3 regions of the Paenibacillus sp. J2L1-98 genome follow, and region 2 is predicted to be linked to each of the others. Evidence: predicted binding sites of a transcription regulator. Region 2 holds the regulator's gene; each other region holds the start of a gene.
The links. The regulator Rex, encoded in region 2, represses fermentation and respiration genes when NADH is low (regulators of the CRP and FNR family bind a similar motif). The targets are predictions, from matches to a motif close to TTGTGAAATATTTCACAA.
Positions count from the first base shown of each region.

Region 1: AC0YNZ_RS12410 (DUF1641 domain-containing protein) is a predicted target of Rex. The motif match lies at 2,904-2,921, and genes of this name have one in related genera.
Region 3: nadA (quinolinate synthase NadA) is a predicted target of Rex. The motif match lies at 3,159-3,176, and genes of this name have one in related genera.

Region 1 is NZ_JBWDNW010000005.1:102,943-108,484, reverse strand. It holds gene AC0YNZ_RS12425 (ABC transporter ATP-binding protein) at 123-800, shown strand; gene AC0YNZ_RS12420 (ABC transporter permease) at 816-2,114, shown strand; gene AC0YNZ_RS12415 (MGMT family protein) at 2,202-2,525, opposite strand; gene AC0YNZ_RS12410 (DUF1641 domain-containing protein) at 3,011-3,451, shown strand; gene AC0YNZ_RS12405 (NAD(P)/FAD-dependent oxidoreductase) at 3,488-4,669, shown strand; gene AC0YNZ_RS12400 (hypothetical protein) at 4,970-5,365, opposite strand; gene AC0YNZ_RS12395 (ParM/StbA family protein) at 5,419-5,542, opposite strand, start outside.
Region 2 is NZ_JBWDNW010000002.1:362,317-367,858, reverse strand. It holds gene dinG (ATP-dependent DNA helicase DinG) at 1-2,749, shown strand, start outside; gene AC0YNZ_RS06370 (redox-sensing transcriptional repressor Rex) at 2,746-3,402, shown strand; gene AC0YNZ_RS06365 (amidohydrolase) at 3,383-4,684, shown strand; gene AC0YNZ_RS06360 (cell wall elongation regulator TseB-like domain-containing protein) at 4,717-5,214, shown strand; gene AC0YNZ_RS06355 (hypothetical protein) at 5,328-5,542, shown strand, end outside.
Region 3 is NZ_JBWDNW010000026.1:58,314-63,855, reverse strand. It holds gene nadC (carboxylating nicotinate-nucleotide diphosphorylase) at 1-414, opposite strand, end outside; gene nadB (L-aspartate oxidase) at 407-2,020, opposite strand; gene nadA (quinolinate synthase NadA) at 2,154-3,092, opposite strand; partial or broken gene AC0YNZ_RS27390 (ABC transporter permease subunit) at 3,395-3,515, opposite strand; gene ftsH (ATP-dependent zinc metalloprotease FtsH) at 3,812-5,542, opposite strand, start outside.

The DNA of each region.
Region 1 (5,542 bases), on a different contig from region 2:
CGTGAGAGTCAATATGCAAAATACATTTCTTACAGTCTTTCCCGAAATGCTACATTTCCGGCCCGCCCTCCGTCTTTCTTTCGAATACTAGCGTAAACAGCAAAGAAAGGATGTTGTCCAGATTGATCTCTATACAAAATTTATCACATCAATTCCGTATCGGGAAAAAAGGCAGCGAAAGGATCGTTCCCGTATTAAGCAGCGTGAGCCTCGAGGTTGCAAAAGGCGAGATCGTGTCCGTGCTCGGACGAAGCGGCTCGGGCAAATCGACGCTGCTTAATCTCGCAGCCGGCTACATGAAACCGGCAAGCGGGAGCATTCGTATAGGCGGGATCAACGTAACCGGCTATAACGAGTCGCAGTGGTCGAAATTCCGTTTAGCCCATATGGGCTTTATTTTTCAAAGCTTTCAGCTCATGCCCGGCTTGACTGCCTTCCATAACATCGAGCTGCCGCTTACTTTGAAGGGAATTGACGAGAAGGAGCGCGGGAAGCTGGTGAAGGAAACGATGGAAATGGTCGGCATGAGCGAATATGAGCACTACTATCCAAGCGAGCTGTCCGGCGGACAGCAGCAGCGGATCGGCATTGCCCGGGCAATGGTGCTGCGGCCGTCCATTATTTTGGCCGATGAGCCTACAGGCAGCCTGGACAGTGAGACCGAGCAGACGGTGCTTGATTTTATCCGCCGTTTGAACAGGGACTTAGGCACAACGTTTCTCATGATTACGCATGACGCCGAGGTCGCTTCCATCGCGCACCGGTCGGTTACCATTCATAACGGACAATTGGTTATATAGGAGCGGGGGATTCGAATGAGATGGAAAGATAAGTTTCGTTTTGTGAAGCAAAATATGAAAAAAAATAAATCGCGGCTGTTCATGACGATTTTGGCGACGGCGATGGGCTGCTGCTTCCTCGTGGTGCTCGCTTCAATCGGTTTCGGCTTTCAGAAGAGTATCACCGAGCAGATTACGTCCTATGGCAAAATAACCGAAATCTCGATTTACGGGAAAACAAAGCCGGCAGACGGGACAGATTACGCCTCTTCGCTATATACGATGGAGCAGGTGGAATTTTTTGAAAGCATCCCTCATGTCGCATCCGTTGTACGTCAAAATATGGTTAGCCTCACCTCCAAGTACGCCATTGGCGATTATTCCGCCGAAACCGGCCACTCGCCGGTATTTACCTATATGGAGGCGGAGAAGAATGGAAAATTAGAATTGGCAGAGGGAAGACTCCCGGTAAACGAGCATGAAATTATCGTTGGCTATAACTTTGCGGAGACGCTTCGTCATCCTTCAAAGCCAGAGCAGACTTACAAGGGAAGTTTGTTGAACGAGCAAATAACCATTACTCTGCTGCAGCCCATTGACGCTAATAGAAAGACAAAGCAGCAATCGCTGGAGCTCCATGCAACCATTGTAGGCGTGCTAAAGCAGCCGCCCAAAGAATGGCTGCAGGACAGCAGTGTATTTATGGACGAACAAGCGCTCAAAGCTGCTGCCGCCATATTGTCCGCTGATGACCGGCTGCTGCTAGACCGCTTCAAAAACGTCAGCGTATACGCAGAGGATATGCAGGATGTGAGCGGTATCGCCAAAATCATTAAAGACGGCGGCTACAATGTCTATTCGGTCGTAAATGAGCTTAATAAAGTGGACTCCATCTTCTTGTTCGTCAAGCTTGGACTTTTATTCGTGGGGGCGATCGCCGTCTTAATTGCGGCCATCGGGATCTACAACACGATGACGATGGCCGTGACCGAGCGAACGCAGGATATCGGCATTATGAAAGCGATCGGCGCGTCTCCTGCCTCGATTCGAAGCATTTTTCTCATGGAAAGCAGCTTTATCGGAGTCGTCGGCACGCTCATCGGCACATTAGCCGCCTTTCTCGTCAGCCTTGCAGCCAACAAGATCATTCCCCTCATCCTCAACAGTCAAAATAAGGATAGCGGCCCGGCGGACTTCTTATTCAGCTATATTCCATTTACGCTAATCTGGGTATCGGCAGCCATCAGTATCGGCATCGCCATTCTGTCGGGCATGCGGCCCGCCCGCCGCGCGACCGAAATTGACGTTCTTCAAGCGCTGCGCAGAGATATTTAACAACAGCGGCAGTCTAAAACATGATCCTCATGTTCTAAGCTGCCTCTGTTTTTTGCTCTGGTTAGTCTAATACTTATTTTATGGAGCTTATCCTTCTTCAGCCCTTACGGCGTTATAGCGATATTTATCCAAATCGACCCTTCCGTCCCTGCTCGTTGCCACGCCCTCCCCGTTTAAGTAAAGAATCTGCATATAGCGGGCTTCCTCGTCCCGAATCGCAATTTCACCTTGCGCATTAACTACCCTGTGCCAGGGAAGATTATGAATACCGCTTAGCGAGTGAAGGATCCGTACGACCTGCCGGGCTCCTCTGCGGCTTCCCGCCTGCTCCGCGATTTGACCGTATGTCATGACGAAGCCTGCGGGGATCGATTTTATAATTTCAATGACTCTTTGCGTAAAAGGCTGCATGCGGATCGCTCGCTCTCGGTTATAACGTTTGTTTTACACGGAATTTCTATTTGGCAGTTCATAGACGTTGTGAACCCTTTTTCAAATCATTATATAGTCTTATTAGAGTTTTAAAAGCTGTCCGTCATCAAAGTCATGTCCCTATTTCCCAGTAAGACCCCCTTAATATCTACAAAATGCATCCATTTTCTCGTCTATAACGACAAAACGCAACATTTTTTAAGAAAAGTTATAAATTTCTTTTTATCTTTTGACCAAAACGTTGTAGAATAGAAGCAAAGGGTTTAAATCCGATTACGTCATACTCGCTATAACATTTATCCTTGCCGAGGCAAGGATCAGGCTGTGAAATTGTGCACAAACATTTTTTGAAGAACTATGTGAAAAGTGTAACAATCTTTCAGGGGTACATCGGTACCGTTAGCGGCTGACTCAATTGAGACTACAACTCACTTTCAACTTTACGTAAAGGAGGACATTCTATTATGTCACAACTATCTGCTGGACAAGAGGTCGCAGCAACACTCGTTGAAGAAAAACAATCGTTGGATGTACTCGATCAGTTAATGAAGCCGGAGGTTCAACAGTCGCTGACTGTGCTCGTGGATAACCTTCCGAAGTTAGCCGAAATGGTTACGCTAATGACCCAAGCTTATGATTTCGCACAGAACATCGCTACAGACAAAGTGTTGATCAACGATTTCGCTCAAGGTATCGGTGAATTCGTCAAACCGGTTCAAGAGAAAGCAAAAGGTATCGCAGCAGCGGCTATTGAAGCTGGCGAGCGCTCGCAAGAAGCTGCAGGTTCCACTGTTGGCCTATTCGCGATGTTAAAAATGCTGAAGGATCCGGAAGTTCAAAAAACGTTGCGCTTTGCGCAAGCTTTCCTAAGCGTACTGTCTGAACGGAAAAACGAAAAAGCATAAAACACTGATTACGCATAGAACGAATGGAGGATGAACATGTCGAAGCAAATTTTAATCCTTGGTGGCGGTTATGGCGGTCTTCTTACTGCTCTAACAGCACGCAAGCACTTGTCAGCAGCAGAAGCAAGCATCACAATCGTTAACCGTTTCCCAACTCATCAAATCATTACCGAGCTACACAGACTTGCAGGGGACACGATCGCTGAGCAAGCCGTTGCTCTTCCGCTTAGCAAGCTTCTAGGTGACAAGCAAGTAAATATTATCGTTGATTCGGTAAAAGAAATTAAACCAAATGAAAAGAAAGTCGTTCTTGAAAGCGGGCAAGTACAGAAGTACGACACGCTTGTCGTTGCTCTTGGCAGCGAAACGAACTACTTCGGCATTCCAGGCCTGGAAGAGAACAGCCTTGTGCTTAAATCCGTTGCTGATGCTAACCGCATCCGCCAGCATGTTGAGGCTCGCCTCGATGCTTACAAAAAATCAGGCAAAAAAGCTGACGCAACAATCGTTGTGGGCGGCGGCGGCTTGACTGGCGTTGAGCTAGTCGGCGAATTCGCTGACAGACTGCCTGAGATTTGCCGCAGCAAAGGAATCGACTTCAAGGACATTTCGCTATATTGTGTAGAAGCCGGCCCTGCCGTTCTGCCAATCTTCCCGAAAGTATTGATCGAACGTGCCGTAACAAGCCTTGAGAAACGCGGCGTCAACTTCATTACGAACGTTGCGATTACCGAAGCAACAAAAAGCTCCGTATCGCTTAAAGACGGACGCACGATCGAATCCAGCACAATCATCTGGACCGGCGGCGTGAAAGGCAATCCGGTTGTTGGCAGCAGCGGCCTTGCAGAGGATCGCGGCCGTTCTACCGTTACGCCAACGCTTCAGTCGACTTCGCATTCCGACGTGTTCCTTGCTGGCGACTGTGCGGTAGTATTCCCGGAGGGCGGCGAGCGTCCTTACCCGCCAACAGCTCAGCTTGCATGGCAAATGGGTGAAACGGTAGGCTACAACCTGGCAGCTCAAATTAAGGGCGGTGCTATGGAGAAGTTTGTACCGGTGTTCTCCGGAACGCTTGGAAGCCTTGGCCGCAAAGACGGCGTAGGCACAATCGGCGGCAACTCGACACAGCTGAAAGGCTTGCCTGCGTCGTTGATGAAGGAAGCAAGTAACGTTCGTTACCTGTCGCATATCCACGGTCTATTCGCACTTGCGTACTAATAAGTATCAATTAAATATCAATAAAAAAAAGGAGGGCAGGCTGCCCTCCTTTTTTTATTAGTCAACACTTCGAATGTAATGCCGCATCTACTTGTGCGTACGATCGCGCCGGCGCCTCGATCCTGAATACTATCCCCACTGAAACAACTTTTTAATGAATAAACCGTTCGTGGTAATACAAAGAACCACAAAGAGTTACTTCGTAATTCCGTGTATTGTTTTATACCACCGAGTATCATCAGGGATTACTAGGTATTACCTAGCGTGACGGCAATGGCATCATGCGCAAATAAATCCGCATTAGCTCCAAGCTTCAATGTCATCATCATCAATATCTTCCTCAATAACCGGCTCGAAAGCTGGAGCCGCAGGCGCTTCTTCCGCGACCTTGGCCACATCTGTCACCTTCACGACCTTCGCGTCCTCCACCGCTGCAGCCATCTGCTCCATTCCCGTTGCGTGGGGACGAATTTCGCTTGGCTGCTGCAAGGCCGGGGAGCCCTGAAGCATATTCCTCTCCATCGGGACAAAAGCCTGCAAATTTCGCACGCCGTTTAACATAATTTCATTCTCCACCAAGTAACGAAGAGAATCCATCAGATTGGTTTGCATATTCAGCCATTGCATCACCAAAGGATCCTCTGTTTTTTTCGTTTTTAAGCTAATATTGTCACCGGGCAGCTTAGTTTTTTTCATTCGAGTCACCTACCAGAATCCGTTAGATTATGCCCAAGCTTGCGTTAGGCAGCTTATGCAGGCTGAACCGCTTTGTTTTTGAGCGCTTCATAAATTTTGCCCCGCACAAAAGCGTCGAGTCCCATCGCATTTAGCAGGACGGCATAGTCGGCCGGAATATACAGCAGCTGCATTTCC
Region 2 (5,542 bases):
ACAATTAACAGGCATAGATGAAACGGTTGTTGCGGATGCTCCAACGCTCAAAGAAGTAATCGACAAGGTCGTTCCGTTATTGGACGACACTGTGTTAGTCGCTCATAATGTCGGCTTCGACGCCGGTTTTTTGAACCAAGCGCTAGCCCGCTGCGGATTACGTTCTTTTGCGGGACGCAGGCTGGATACGATTGAACTGCTTCGCATTTTATATCCATCGATTAATACGTATCAACTCGGAGCTGTAACCGAGCTCTTCGGTATACCGCATGATCAGCATCACCGGGCTGATAGCGATGCAAGGGCAACCGCGCTACTGCTTATCGAATCGATCAAAAAGCTTCGCAAAATGCCGCTGCTCACTTTGCAGCGGCTATCCGCGCTTATAGACGACGGCAGCGATTTAAGCTGGTTTATTAAGCAAACTCAGCAGCAGATGGAGTATCGTACCGTATTTGAATCGAATGAATACGACTATTTCAATCAATTTGCTTTGAAGGTACGTGAATGGAACGACGAGCAGCCGCCACGCACAGGCAGCGGCAACGCTTTGCCGTTTACCGATGTGTCGTTCGAAAATTATTTGGCTGACGTTAGGCAGAGGTTTGAACAAAAATTTGAAAATTTTGAAGAGCGGGAAGCGCAAGTTGCTATGTTCCATGAGGTATACAGCGCTCTCAATCAGAATCAGCATTTGCTCATCGAAGCTGGAACAGGTACAGGGAAATCGCTCGGATATTTGATTCCTGCGCTTTATTACGGCATTCAAAACGGCAAAAAAGTTGTTGTCAGCACGCATACGATCAATTTGCAGGAGCAGCTTCGGCAGCGCGATTTACCGCTGCTTGAGGAAATTTTACCGTTCGAGTTCAAAGCTTCCATATTCAAAGGCAGAGGGAATTATTTATGTCTGCGTAAATTCGAAGGGAAAGTGAATACGAAGGATTTAGTATCGCCAATCGAGGATACCGTTACGGCTGCGCAAATGGTCGTATGGCTTGGCGAGACAGAAACCGGCGATCAGGAAGAACTCAATTTCGGCAACAAAGGCGCTGAATTTTGGTCAACAGTTGCAAGCGATACGGATTCCTGCTTAAACCGGGCATGTCCTTGGTTTAAAAGATGCTTCTATCACCGGGCAAAGCATGAAGCTAATATTGCCGACGTTACAATTACGAACCATTCCATGCTGTTTACCGACGTTCAAGCGGATCATCGTTTGCTTCCTACATACAGCCATCTTATTATTGATGAAGCGCATCATGTTGAAGAGGTAGCCGGAAAGCATCTTGGCATGCAAATAAATTATTTCTCACTGACGCAGGCCGTGCTCCGTTTGTTCAAGGACAACCGTACAGGATTATTGCCTGCGCTGCGCCAAAAGCTCATGTATGAAGATGACGCCCATCAGGCTTCCTGGCTGGAGACGATTGATACGGTCATACCGATTTTTGGGGAGATAAAGGAGCATTGGGATAAGCTGTTCGAGATGTTCTACAGCTTTACGTCCACTTCATCCGATAGTCCAACCGAGAACGGGCAATCGGTATGCCGGCTTAAGAAAAACGAGCTCCCTGCAAGCTGGGAGGAAAGCGAATCTGTTGAAGCAAACCTGTATACGGAGCTTAACCGCGTTATTCGAACCGTCGATAAAATGGTTACTGACATCAAAGACCGGGTTGATGATTCCAGCGTGCAAGCGATAATTACCGATCTTAACGGCGCCGTTCGTGATTTATCGCGGCTGAAGGATGAACTGAGGACGTTTATTAAATTAGAGCTGGCGGATTCGGTATTCTGGATCGAAGCAAGCAGTGTATACCGCTATCGGTCTGTGCAATTGTACGGCGTTCCGGTAGATGTAAGCGCGCAGCTGCAAAAATATTTCTTCGATGTAAAAGAAAGTATTGTGCTTACGTCAGCCACTTTATCTGTGCAAAAATCATTTCAATATGCTGCTGAGCAGCTGGGCTTGTCCGGTTATGAAGAGCAAGGTAGGCTTAAGACGGTACAACTGCCATCTCCGTTCAATTACAGGGAGCAGGCGCTTGTGGTCATACCGCGCAATTTCCCAGTTTTGAAAGGAGCCGCCGTTGATGGTTCATACTTGGAAATGCTTGTTAAATCGCTAGCTGACGCAGCGAAAGAAACAAACGGCAGGATGCTTGTACTGTTTACTTCCTACCGTATGCTTAAGCAGGTCTATGAGCCCCTCAAGGAGCTGCTTAGCTCAGCAGGTATTCAGGTGCTCGGACAAGGGATCGACAGCGGTAACCGCACGAAGCTCACAAGACGATTCCGTCAAACGCCCGAGTCCGTTTTGCTCGGAACGAGCAGCTTCTGGGAAGGTGTAGACATACCCGGCGAAGCATTGATTTGCTTAGCAATCGTTCGTTTGCCTTTCCAGCCGCCGAATCATCCGTTGGCGGAGGCTAAGGCGGAAATGCTGCAGCGGCAAAAGCAGAACCCGTTTATGAAGCTCTCCATACCTCAAGCGGTTATCCGCTTTAAGCAGGGCTTCGGCAGGCTTGTAAGAACGTCGCAGGACAAAGGAATTGTAATTATTTATGATACAAGGGTAATCGACACTTATTATGGGAAGCATTTCTTATATTCGCTGCCGGGTCCAAAAATCGAAACGATGCATACGGATCAATTAGTCGTCCGTATGCGGGAATGGCTGTCCGATGAAAAGCAGGAGCCGCTGGTTAGTCAAGCCGCGTCAAGTGTAGAGGAGGAAAAGCGATGAAGCAAACGAAAATATCGGAGGCTGTCGTCAGGCGGCTTCCTATTTATCTTCAAGTATTAAACGAGATGCTTAATCGCGAAGTCCAAACCGTTTCATCTCAAGATTTAGGCGTGAAGCTTGATCTAAACCCTGCTCAAATCCGCAAGGATCTCGCTTATTTCGGTGAATTTGGACGTAAGGGAGTCGGCTACGACGTCGTTTACTTAATTGAAAAGATACGGCAAATTTTGAAGGTTGATCAGACGATTAAGGTTGCATTGGTGGGGGCCGGTAATTTGGGGCACGCCTTATGCAATTACAATAAGTATTCCAAGGACAACATGCAAATTACGGCCGTATTCGATATTCATCCGAACAAGATCGGAACGAGCATAAATAATTTGAAAGTGCTGCCTATGAGCGAGCTGGCGAAAACTGTTGCGGAACAAAAAATTAGAATAGGCATCATTACGGTACCGGCCTTTGAAGCGCAAAATGTCGCCAATCAATTTGTGGATGCAGGCGTCGAGGGGATATTGAACTTCGCGCCTGCCATCTTACGGGTACCGGATGAGGTTAGAATACAAAATGCAGATTTTACGAAAGAATTGCTTAGCTTAGCTTATTATTTGGTTAGAGAAGGAGAGGCGCAGAATGAGTCAGATTTGGATTGAAAATGGTTTGTTTATTACGATGGATGATGCAAATCCGTCCTTTAAGGGGCATATGGTCGTTACGAATGATCGGATCACCTACATAGGCACAGAGGCGCCAGAGCAGCTTTCCGGGGATGTTCAAAAAATCGACGGCAGTAAATTGGCATTTATGCCGGGTCTTATTAATACGCACGGTCACGCAGCGATGAGTTTGCTTCGGGGATACTCGGATGATCAAAATCTGCAAGTATGGCTGGAGCAAAAGATGTGGCCGATGGAAGGCAAATATGTCGATCAAGATACGCGCGCAGGCAGCGCTCTAGCCATTGTAGAGATGCTTCGTTCGGGCACGACTGCTTTCGTCGATATGTATGACCGGATGGATCAGGTCGCACAGATGGTTGAGCAGAGCGGCATCCGCGGCGTTTTGACTAGAGGCGTTATCGGTCTTTGTCCGACAGAGGTGCAAGAGGCCAAGCTTACCGAAGCGATTGCCTTCGCCCGTGACTGGAACGGCAAAGCGGACGGCCGCATTACGACAATGATTTCCCCTCATGCTCCTTATACTTGTCCTCCTGAATATATCGAACGATTCGTTCAGGCGGCCCATGATTACAATTTGCCGCTTCATACGCATATGTCTGAAACGATCGCTGAGGTTGAGCAAAACGTTCGCGATTATGGCCTGCGTCCAGTAGAGCATTTGGATCGTCTTGGCTTTTTCTCGCGTCCTGCTTTGGTGGCGCATGCGGTTCATCTGAATGATGCTGAGATTGAGCTGCTTGCTGCGAAAGAAGTAGCGGTATCGCATAACCCTGTCAGCAACCTTAAGCTGGCAAGCGGCATCGCGCGCGTTCCGGAGCTGCTTCGTGCCGGTGTAACGGTATCGCTTGGAACGGATAGTGTCGCCAGCAACAATAATTTAGATTTGTTCGAAGAAATTCGTTTTGCGGCTTTGCTGCATAAGGGCGTTTCGGGAGATCCTACTGCTGTTCCGGCACTCGAGGCATTAAAGATGGGTACGGTCTATGGCGCAAAGTCCATTTGGCAGCAAGATCAAATCGGCAGCCTGAAGGCAGGGATGAAGGCCGATTTCATCGCTATAGACATCGAGCAGCCTCATTTCTACCCGAAAACGGATATAATCTCTCATTTGGTCTATTCCGGTTCTGGACGCGATGTGCAGCATGTATGGATTGACGGCCGTCAAGTATTGAAAAACGGCGAATGCACCTTGCTCGATGAGGAGAAAATCCGTTACGAGGCGCAAGCGAGTTTCGAGAGGTTGTTGAGAGCCTAATGCGCGCGATAGTCAGGAAACGTCCGCCGTTCATGACACTGCAAAGATGGCTGTTCGTTATCGTCGCTTGCCTCTTGCTGTTCATTACCGTTTTCTTTATATACTTTCGCGAAATACAAAACCCGCAATGGTCAGCTATAAGAGATGTCAAAAAACAAGCGATAAAAGCGGCTGAACTTGCATCGATCAAGAACGTATATCATCATATATGGAATAAGGAAAGCTGGGTCGTTGAAGGCAAAAATCAAGCGGACGAAAAGGTATTCGTATGGCTGACCGAAGATAGACTGCCGGAGATTAGAAAATCCTCTGAAGGCATTAGCGAGCGCCAGCTTACCAATATGTTTAAAAACGAGAAGCCTGATTCCGAATTGAAACGAATTCAGCCCGGATTGCTTGACGATAAGCCGGTTTGGGAGCTCTATTATAGTGACGGCCGGAAGCCGCAGCATTTTTTCTATGATTTCTACAGCTTCGATAACGGAGATTTAATCGATTCATATAAGTTACCTGCCAAAACGGAGCCTTAAGGCTCCGTTTCCTTATATTGCAGGACGATTCCTGAAGCGTTTCGTGATATACTTTCGTATAGCGGAGTTGATATACGGAAAGATCATAATATGCTGCAGGAGGGATTTTGATTATGATGAGACCACGAGTGATGCCTGTTATCATTACAGCTGCGATTACGGCTTCCGTTTTATTTGGAGGCTGGGCTATCTACAATCAAGTAGCCGTAGCAGCGCCAATAGAGCAAGTCGTTAAGGAAGTTCAGGGCGTTGTATCGTCTGACAAGCCTGTGATGAATCGCGACCAAGTAATTATTCAGCTCGAGCTCGCACCTGATGCTAATATTCG
Region 3 (5,542 bases), on a different contig from region 2:
GCGCGTATCCACCAGCCGAACCGGCAGCCCCTCAAGCGCATTGACGAAAGCGCGCGTCTTGGTAGCAATGCCTGACAGCCTTTGCATTAAGTTAAGCGCAAGTCGCTCGCCAATTAGCAGGCTATGCGTACTGCCTTCTACTGTGGCAAGCACCGTACCTTTATCTACATATTCGCCGTCCTGCACCTTTGCTTCGAACACAAGCGACGAATCCACAACCTCAAACACGAGCCTGGCGATCGGAAGCCCTGCAATAATGCCGCTTTCCTTCACATGAATAACCGCTTTCGACCGCGAATCTCTAGGGATCGTCGTCTCAGTTGTAATATCCCCGCTGCCCACATCTTCTGCGAGCCAGCCGCGAATTTGCTCGCGTACTGCAACATCATATCCGCCTGCCGTCCATTCAAACATCCTCTATTCGCTCCTCCGTCAGTCCATATAGACGGTGCAACACCGTATGCTTTCTCCACATCACATCGTCGCGTACCGGAAAATCCTCCCGGTAATGCGCACCGCGGCTTTCCTCCCGCGATAGCGCCGCTTCCGTGGTCAGCATCGCGCAGGTTAGCAAATTAGCAAACTCATACTCTTCGCGCTCGGTCAGAATCGATTGATAAATCGGCAGCTGCCGCTTCAACTCCTCAAGCCCCTTCTCGAGCCCCTTCGCATCACGGCGCAAGCCTGCATAGCGCACCATAATTTTTTGCAGCTTAAGCCTTCTTTCCACGACAGCCTGAATCGGCGTGCTGCTGCGCTCTGATTCATTATCAATAACAGGATCAACCGAATTGCCCGGAAGCTCGTCAATACGCTTCACGATTCTTCTGCCGAATACGATCGCTTCGGAAAGCGAGTTGCTTGCAAGCCGGTTAGCACCATGCACACCTGTCGAGGATACCTCGCCGCAAGCAAACAAACGCTTAATATTCGTTTCCCCATTTAAGTCGGTTTTCACTCCGCCCATCATATAATGCATAGCGGGAGCTACCGGAATCCAGTCTGATGTTAAGTCAAGACCGTATCTTAAGCAATATTCATAAATCGTTGGAAAACGATGCTTCACCATTTCTGCCGATTCATGCGTAATATCAATATAAACGAAGGTCGACTTTGTTTCTTCCATTTCACTGACGATTGCCCGTGCCACGACATCCCTAGGCGCCAGCTCCAGCTGTTCATGGTAACGATCCATGAAGCGCTCGCCTTTAATATTGCGAAGATAAGCGCCCTCTCCGCGCACAGCTTCTGAAATAAGAAATCTCGGTGCACCGGGGTAGCAAAGCGAGGTTGGATGGAATTGGATAAACTCCACATCCTGAATGTAGGCGCCCGCACGGTAAGCCATCGCAATCCCGTCTCCTGTTGCAACCTCAGGATTTGTAGTATAGCGATACAGCTGTCCAGCTCCGCCTGAGCTCAAAATGACCGCTTTGCCTTTGACGAACAAGCGTTGCCCACTCGGCCTTTGTACGATTGCGCCGCAGCATACGCCATCCTGCGTAACCAGATCGATAACGAAATGGTCATCCCAAACTTCAATTTTCGGATTAGCAACCGCATTTTCCGATAAAGCCCGAACGATCTCAAAACCGGTAGCATCGCCGTTAGCATGCAAAATACGCCGTTGGCTGTGCGCGCCTTCCTTCGTGAGCGCAAATTCGCCATTCTCCAAATCGAATTGCGTACCCATCTGGATTAAGCTGCGAACGCCCTTCGGCCCTTCATGCACGAGTACATCAACCGCTTCTTTCGAGCACAAGCCGGCGCCCGCTACGAGCGTATCATCCCTATGGTAAGCAGGAGAATCCTCGTCCGATATAACGGCAGCGATACCGCCTTGAGCATAGCGCGTATTGCTGTCGAGCAGCGACTTTTTAGTAATCATAAGAACGGAATTATTTTCGCTTGCCCGTATAGCGGTAAAAAGACCGGCAATGCCGGCCCCGATTACAATGACGTCTTTTTCAATAACAGGCAGCTCACTTAGCTGCACATCGACTAAATATCTGGGAATCATTATGGCTCCTCCAAGCGTAAACGGCAAAAGCCGTCCTTTGGCTGCGTTGCTTACGTTCCGAGTGAAATATAAGCATTCAAAATAAAGATGAAATAAATCAATTCTTATATTTCATATATAGGAGCAGCGCATACTACTTCACGAGTAGCATGCGCTCCAAGGACAATCGAGCTTGATCCGCAACATGCGGCGGTACATAAATTTGAGGCTGCATCGTTTCCAAGCATTTCACGAGCTTTTTCAAATTGTTAACCTTCATGTTCGGGCAAACCAAATATTTTGATGCAAAATGGAATGTCTTGCCCGGGCTGTCCAAACGAAGCTGGTAGCCTGTACCATCCTCAGTCCCGACAATAAACTCCTGGCAATCCGATTCCTTACAGTATTTAATGATTGCGGTTGTACTGCCGACGAAATCCCCAAGCTCAACTACTTCCGGACGGCACTCCGGATGCACAACAAATTGCGCGTTCGGATACTTCGCTTTCATTTCTTCTACATCTTTAACGGTAAGCATGTCATGCGTGTTGCAGTAGCCTTCCCAGATAATCATTTTCTTATCGGTATTCTGCTGTACATAATGACCGAGGTTTTTGTCCGGCACCCAGATGACTTCATCGCCTTCTACCGAATTGACAACCTTAACCGCATTCGCCGATGTACAGCAAATGTCAGTTTCCGCTTTAATTTCCGCAGACGAGTTAATATACGTAACGACCGTTGCATTCGGATGCTGCGCTTTAAGCTTACGCAAGCCGTCAACGCTTACCATGTCTGCCATCGGGCAGCCTGCACGCTCGTCGGGAATAATAACCGTTTTGTTCGGTGCCAAAATTTTTGCGCTCTCGCCCATAAAGTGAACGCCGCAAAAAACGATAACATCGGCATCCGTTTGGGCTGCCTTCTGCGCAAGCAGGAAGGAATCTCCACGGAAATCGGCTACCTCTTGAATTTCATCACGTTGGTAATAATGGGCTAAAATGATTGCGTTCCGTTCTTTCTTCAACTGTAACAACCGTTCACGCAGCTCTCGGTTTTGCTCCGCCTTGCGTTCCAGTGCCAGTGCTTCCACAGTAGATCCTCTCCTCTTATGAGGGATGGGAGATAATTCCCATTCCATTATACAGCAAGCTCGACTTTGTGAATTGATGCACAAACTTAGAAAGTCGCTTACCTATAGTTTAAACCAAAAGGCATAAATTCATTTGATTAAGATTTAATTTACACGTGGTAGATGCTACTGTCAATGTATTAAAGTCCTTTTTAGGGTGGCAACTTAAAATTAATTACGAAGAGGGCAGACTTAGGGCAAAGTTCGGCGTAAATAAGCCTTCAAAATTAGAAAAGAGCTTCAATCCATCAATGGAATGAGACCCTAAAATCACTAACGCTGATTCCGGCCGTGTCCGCAGAGCTAGGATGCTCGCCCACCCGCGCGCAAACGCAAGCCGAACGGCGTGCGGAACAAGACGAAGTAGCTGATGAAGGCAATGGCCAACAGCACGCAGCTCATAGCATTGCTTCGTACGCCACAACACGACATAAAACAAGGCGATGCATATGAGCGCAATGGTCGTTCCCCAGTGCATACGAGCATTGTCCATCAAATTGATGAGCCAGTCCATTTTCACCATCGCCGAGTCATGAATGGGCATCGACTTTTGCTGACCCTTCTCGACAAGAAACTTCGCCATTATAAAGTTGGATAGGAAATCTGAACGTTAATAAAAAAAATCGTCCTGCTGCTTATAAGCAGCAGGACGATTTTAACTTGCCATTGGCAAAAAATATTTACTCGTTCTTATCCGGATCTTCCGGGTTTTCCCGCTTCTCAAGGACAGGAGCTTTAATCTCTGCCTCTTCACGAGTCTGGATGCGCACTTTAACGTCCCCAACCGTCTCAACAATCGGTTCAGAAGTCGGTTCATTTGTAGCTGAAGCTCCATCCACAGGTGTGCTGCCATTCAAAGAACCGGTCTCAACCAAACGTTTGATTTGGTCAAGTTCAAGCGTTTCTTCGCTGAGCAGCGTTTGAGCAATAATATGCATTTCCTTGCTCTTCTCCGTTAATAGCTTCTTCGCACGATCGTAGCAGCCGGTAATGATACTTTGCATCTCTTGGTCAATCTCGTATGCAATCGCATCGGAATAGTTCTGTTCATGACCAATATCACGGCCAAGGAATACTTGACCTTGCGAGCTGCCGAACTGCATCGGACCAAGCTTATCGCTCATACCGTATTCCATAATCATGCTGCGCACGATGCCTGTCGCTTGTTTAAAGTCACTGTAAGCTCCTGTTCCGATTTCGCCAATAAACAGCTCTTCGGCTACGCGGCCCGCAAGCAAGCCCGTTATTTTGTCGAGAAGCTCTTGCTTGGTTACAAGCATACGATCTTCTTTCGGCAGCATAATGACGTATCCGCCAGCGCGGCCGCGAGGAATAATCGTAACCTTGTGTACCATATCGGCATGCTCCAGGAAGTAGCCTGCAATGGTATGTCCCGCCTCATGGTAAGCGACAATACGTTTCTCACGATCGCTGACGACACGGCTCTTCTTCTCCGTACCGACAATGATACGATCGATTGCATCATCAACCTCGACCATAGCGATATCCTTCTTATTGCGACGTGCAGCCAGAAGCGCTGCTTCATTAAGTAAATTTTCAAGATCGGCACCGCTGAAGCCTGTCGTACGCTTCGCAATAACCTCTAGCTTAACATCCTTCGCAAGCGGTTTGTTGCGGGCATGCACTTTAAGCACCGCTTCGCGGCCTTTCACGTCTGGGCGGTCAACCGTAATTTGACGGTCAAAACGGCCTGGACGTAGAAGTGCCGGATCCAGAATATCCGGACGGTTTGTCGCAGCTATAATGATAATGCCTTCGTTAGCGCCAAAGCCGTCCATTTCAACGAGCAATTGGTTGAGCGTTTGCTCACGCTCATCATGCCCGCCGCCAAGACCGGCGCCGCGCTGACGACCTACAGCATCAATCTCATCAATAAAAATGATACATGGAGCATTTTTCTTTGCGTTCTCGAACAGATCACGTACACGGGATGCGCCGACACCGACGAACATCTCTACGAAATCAGAACCGGAGATGCTGAAGAACGGCACGCCCGCTTCCCCTGCTACTGCACGAGCAAGCAAGGTTTTACCAGTACCCGGAGGACCAACGAGCAATACGCCCTTCGGAATGCGAGCGCCTACCAGATTGAATTTCCGCGGATCCTTCAAGAAGTCCACAACCTCAACGAGTTCTTGCTTCTCCTCGTCAGCGCCAGCGACATCTTCAAATGTAATCCGCTTCTTCTCATTATCATAAAGACGCGCTTTGCTCTTGCCAAAGTTCATCACTTTGCCGCCGCCGCCCTGAGCTTGATTCATTAAGAAGAAGAACAGGACAAAGATAATGACAAACGGAATAATGGAAGTGAGGAATGTAAGCCAAATGCTTGGCTGGTCCATTTCCTTGCTCTCCAGCTTAAACCCGAACTGCTCCTGCCAAGCGAGGAT